2 regions of the Streptomyces sp. NPDC057438 genome follow, and region 1 is predicted to be linked to the other one. Evidence: riboswitches for the same ligand, from Rfam matches in the RefSeq annotation. Region 1 holds a riboswitch; the other holds the start of a gene.
The links. Region 1 has a riboswitch for glycine ahead of gcvT (glycine cleavage system aminomethyltransferase GcvT). Riboswitches for the same ligand answer to the same signal wherever they lie in the genome.
Positions count from the first base shown of each region.

Region 1 (2,454 bases):
GGGGTTGCTCATGGCCTGAATTCTCCTGTACGCGGGGGAGTGGTGTGAAAGGGGGACTGCTGAAACCGCTGTTGAACAGCGCGGATGTGCCCAGGGTCACCTCAAGGTCCGCACGACGCCGCTTCCGGACGACTACGTATACGACCACGCATACGCCTGCGCACGCATGCTCGCAGCTGAACGGCCACCGAAGCGTGCCCACGGCCGCACGGCTACGAAGGTGTCACTTCCGCCGCTTGTAGAACGGCAGGGCCACGACCTCGTACGGCTCGTGGCTGCCCCGGATGTCCACGCCCACACCGACGGTGCCCGGGGCGGCGTGCGAGGCGTCGACGTACGCCATGGCGATGGGCCTGCCCAGCGTCGGGGAGGGCGCGCCGGAGGTGACCTCGCCGATCACCCGACCGTCCGCGACGACCGCGTACCCGGCACGCGGCACCCGGCGGCCCTCGGCGACCAGCCCGACGAGGACGCGCGGCGGGGCCGAGGCGGCACGCTCCGCGGCCGCCGTCAGGGCCGTGCGCCCGACGAAGTCGCCCTCCTTGTCGAACTTCACGACCCGGCCGAGCCCGGCGTCGAACGGCGTCAGCCCGGTGGACAGCTCGTGCCCGTACAGCGGCATGCCCGCCTCCAGGCGGAGCGTGTCCCGGCAGGACAGCCCGCAGGGCACCAGGCCGACGCCCTCGCCGGCCTTGGTCAGCGCCTGCCACAGCTCGACGGCGTGCTCGGGCTTCACGAACAGCTCGAAGCCGTCCTCGCCGGTGTACCCGGTGCGCGCGATCAGCGCCGGGACCCCGGCGACCGTGCCCGGCAGGCCCGCGTAGTACTTCAGAGCGTCGAGGTCGGCGTCGGTGAGGGCGGCCAGGATGCCGGGCGACTCGGGGCCCTGGACGGCGAGCAGCGCGTACGCGTCCCGGTCGTCCCGCACCTCGGCGTCGAACCCGGCGGCACGCTCGACGAGCGCGTCCAGCACCACCTGGGCGTTGGAGGCGTTCGCGACGACGAGGTACTCCGTGTCCGCGAGCCGGTAGACGATCAGGTCGTCGAGAATGCCGCCGTCCTCACGGCAGATCATGGTGTAGCGGGCGCGGCCGGGCCTCACGCCGCCGATGTGACCGACCAGGGCGTGATCGAGCAGCGCGGCGGCCCCCGGACCCGAGACGGTGATCTCGCCCATGTGGGAGAGGTCGAAGAGACCGGCCCTCGTGCGGACGGCGAGGTGCTCGTCACGCTCGGAGCCGTAACGCAGGGGCATGTCCCAGCCTGCGAAGTCGGTCATCGTCGCACCGAGCGAGCGATGCAGGGCATCGAGCGCGGTACGGCGCGATCCAGCGGTGGGGCTACTGCTCATCGGTTTGCTCCCGGGGCATGACAGGCGAGGACGATCCTCCCCATCTGTCATCGGAACCTGAGAGGTTCACCGCGACCGTACGTACCGGTGATCGTGACGTACCGGTGATCGTGGTTTGCACCTTGGGTGGAGCCGTCCTCCGTCGAGAGGTGCGGCCCGCTTTTCAGATGTGCCTCGCCCGCGCGGTAACTGGGCCTGAGAGATTCAAGGGAGGGACTTGCTCCTTCGGCGCCCCAGCGAGACTGCTGGGAGCTCTCCCGCGCGGATTCAAGCGGCCGGTATGCAGTTGGCGCGCACATCATTGCACGCATCGACGTGGCGCGGCAGGGGGACCTTCACTGGTGAGGGCGGCGAGCGGGAGCGGACACACCGGTTCGTAGCACTCTTGTGGCAGGACGAGGACTCAACCAGGAGGGATCGGGCATTACCTTCTCTTTACAGTCTGTGGGGATGGGACTCCATACCCCTGGGGAGGACGATCACGGTGAACAGGACCACGGCGTACGCGACGACCTCGGGCATCACCGCCATGCCCAAGCAGCCCGTCGCACCGGCCGGTGAGGCGTGCGGCCCGTTCCCGAGGGCGGTCGTCCGCGACCTCAGGGAGCGTGCCGGGCGCAGCCCGCACGGACTGTCCTTCGGACCACGCGACCTGGTGGTGGTGACCGGGCTTCCCGGCAGCGGCAAGTCCACGCTGATGCGGCGGAGCGTGCCGGGCGTGCGGATCGACTCCCAGGACACCCGCGACCGCTTCGACGCGCGCTTCGCCCGCCGCCTGCCGTACGCGGTCTACCGGCCCTTCGTGCGCCTCGCGCACTACGTGGGACTGCGGCGCGCCCTCCGCTCGGGGGAGGGCGTCGTCGTGCACGACTGCGGGGCGCAGGCGTGGGTGCGCAGCTGGCTGGCGCGGGAGGCCGGACGGCGGGGCGGCACGCTGCATCTGCTGCTGCTCGACGTGACGGCGGACGAGGCGCGGGACGGGCAGCGGGAGCGGGGGCGTGGCGTGTCGCGGTACGCGTTCGCCCGGCACCGCGGTGCGATGACCAGACTGCTGCGGGCCGTGGAGAAGGGACGGCTGCCACAGGGGTGCGGGGCGGCGGTGC
Region 1 covers NZ_JBHVDD010000034.1:1,227-3,680, forward strand. The annotation lists gene gcvH (glycine cleavage system protein GcvH) at 1-12, opposite strand, end outside; gene gcvT (glycine cleavage system aminomethyltransferase GcvT) at 224-1,351, opposite strand; glycine riboswitch at 1,525-1,621, opposite strand; gene ACFU5F_RS20140 (AAA family ATPase) at 1,836-2,454, shown strand, end outside.

Region 2 (2,454 bases), on a different contig from region 1:
AGCATCGCGGTCTCGGAGCGGTGGTCGTGGAACACCGGGTGCGCCAGATAGTCGTCCGACCTCAGCAGCCTCTCGGGCAGCGTGTCCGCGGTGGCGGCGTCCAGCGCCTCCACGTCGCCCTCCACGCCGAACGCGGTCCACACGGCGCCCAGCTGCGCCCGCGTGGTGGTCTCGTCGCAGGAGACCGACACCAGCTCGGCGTCCACGAGGTGCAGGTTCACGCCATGTTCCCGCGCGGCGGCCACTACCTCACCGGCCCGCCCCGGCACCCGCACGGTGAGCGTGTCGAAGTACGACCCGTGCACGACCTCGATCCCACCGGCCGCGAGCCCCGCGGCCAGCACGGTGGCGTACCGGTGGGTACGCCGGGCGATGGTCCGCAGTCCCTCCGGCCCGTGGTAGACGGCGTACATGCCGGCCATCACGGCGAGCAGCACCTGCGCCGTGCAGATGTTGCTGGTCGCCTTCTCCCGGCGGATGTGCTGCTCCCGCGTCTGCAGGGCGAGCCGGTACGCCTTGTGCCCGTCCGCGTCCACGGACACCCCGACGAGCCGTCCGGGCAGGCTGCGCGCGAACTTCTCCTGGACGGCCATGTAGCCCGCGTGCGGCCCGCCGAAGCCCATCGGCACGCCGAACCGCTGCGTGGTCCCGACCGCGATGTCGGCGCCCAGCTCACCGGGCGAGGTCAGCAGGGTCAGCGCCAGCAGATCGGCGGCGACGGTGACGACCGCGCCGAGTCCGTGCGCCTGCTCGACGACCGGCTTCAGGTCCCGTACGACACCGGAGGCACCCGGGTACTGCAGCAGCACCCCGTTGATGTCGCGTGCGGCGATGTCGGCCGGGATCCCCTCGCTCAGGTCGGCGACGACGACCTCGACACCGGCAGGCTCGGCACGGGTTCCGATCACGGCGATCGTCTGCGGCAGGGCGTCCGCGTCGACGAGGAACAGCCCCTTCTTGTTCTTGCCCATGCGCCGCGACAACGCCATGGCCTCGGCGGCGGCGGTGCCCTCGTCGAGCAGCGAGGCCCCGGAGGTGGGCAGCCCGGTCAGTTCGGCGACCACGGTCTGGAAGTTCAGCAGGGCTTCCAGCCGCCCCTGGGAGATCTCGGGCTGGTACGGGGTGTAGGCGGTGTACCAGGCCGGGTTCTCCATGACGTTGCGCAGGATGACGGGCGGCGTGAACGTCCCGTAGTACCCGAGCCCGATCATCGAGCCGAGCACCTGGTTGCGGTCAGCGAGCGAACGCAGCTCGGCGAGCACCTCGGACTCGGTACGCGCCCCGGGCAGGTCCAGCGCCTCGGCGTTCTTGATCACATCCGGGACCGCGGCCGCCGTCAGCTCGTCCAGCGAGCCGTAGCCGACCTGCGCGAGCATCTTGGCCCGGGCCTCGGCGTCCGGGCCGATATGGCGCCGCTCGAAGGGGATGCCCTGTTCGAGCTCGGAAAGCGGAATGCGATGGGCGGTCATTTGCGGAGGCCTCCTGGTCTGACACGACCTTCGAGGGGCACCACGGCACGGGCACCCCGACGGCCTCCCCCTCTGTCATCTCAACCTGAGAGCTTCACCGGCCCGGGTACGGACCGGCTTTCACCGTCGGTGAGAGCGGGAGCCGTGGCACCCGCCCTGCTTTCCAGAGTGACCTCGTCCGTGCGGTACGTGAGCCTGAGAGATTCCGGGGAGGATTTGCTCCTTCGGCGCCTCCGGATGGTGTCCGGAGGACTCTCCCGCACGGGGTCAGCAGCCGCTGCCAGCGTATCAGCGCGGGCAACGCACAGGTCTTCGAGTGGCCGCCTCCCTCAATGTGCCTTTTCGTAGGGGTGAGAGACGATGTACCACCCCTTGTGACCACTTGGAGGGCCCGTGCAGACCGACATCGATCCGCGCAACCTGATCGGCCGCAAGGCGTTCGACCGCAGGGGCAGCAAGATCGGCACCGTGGACGAGGTCTACCTGGACGACGCCACCGGCATCCCCGAGTGGGCCGCGATACGCATGGGCCTCTTCGGCCGCGACGCCTTCGTCCCCCTCGAGCCCAGCGAACTGGTGGAGGGCACCCTCCGCGTCCCCTTCGAGCGCGCCCTGATCAAGGACGCCCCCGACTTCGGTGTGGGCCGCCACCTCTCCCCCGAGCAGGAACTCCAGCTGTACCACCACTACGGCCTGGACATAGCCCCGCCCCCGCCCATAAACCATGACTTCGGCCACGTGGCCGGCCAGGACGACACCTGAGCCGATCCGGCCGCGCACACCCGCCCGCACGACACCACGAACGGCCGAAGCGTGCGCACGCCGTCCGGCGCCCCCTGATCCTCAGCCCGGCACCCCGCCCGGCACCAGCGGCAACGGCTCCGCCGGCTCCAGCGCCGCGTCGTCCGTCCTGAACGTCCGCACCCGCCCCGGCCCCGGGTCCAGCGGCGTCTCGAACCGCACGGTCACGCGCCCGAGCCCGCTG
Region 2 covers NZ_JBHVDD010000124.1:10,391-12,844, reverse strand. The annotation lists gene gcvP (aminomethyl-transferring glycine dehydrogenase) at 1-1,469, opposite strand, end outside; glycine riboswitch at 1,643-1,739, opposite strand; gene ACFU5F_RS39030 (PRC-barrel domain-containing protein) at 1,863-2,231, shown strand; gene ACFU5F_RS39025 (DNA polymerase IV) at 2,313-2,454, opposite strand, start outside.
Region 2: linked by a shared signal. The riboswitch ahead of gcvP (aminomethyl-transferring glycine dehydrogenase) and the one ahead of gcvT (glycine cleavage system aminomethyltransferase GcvT) in region 1 are both predicted to bind glycine.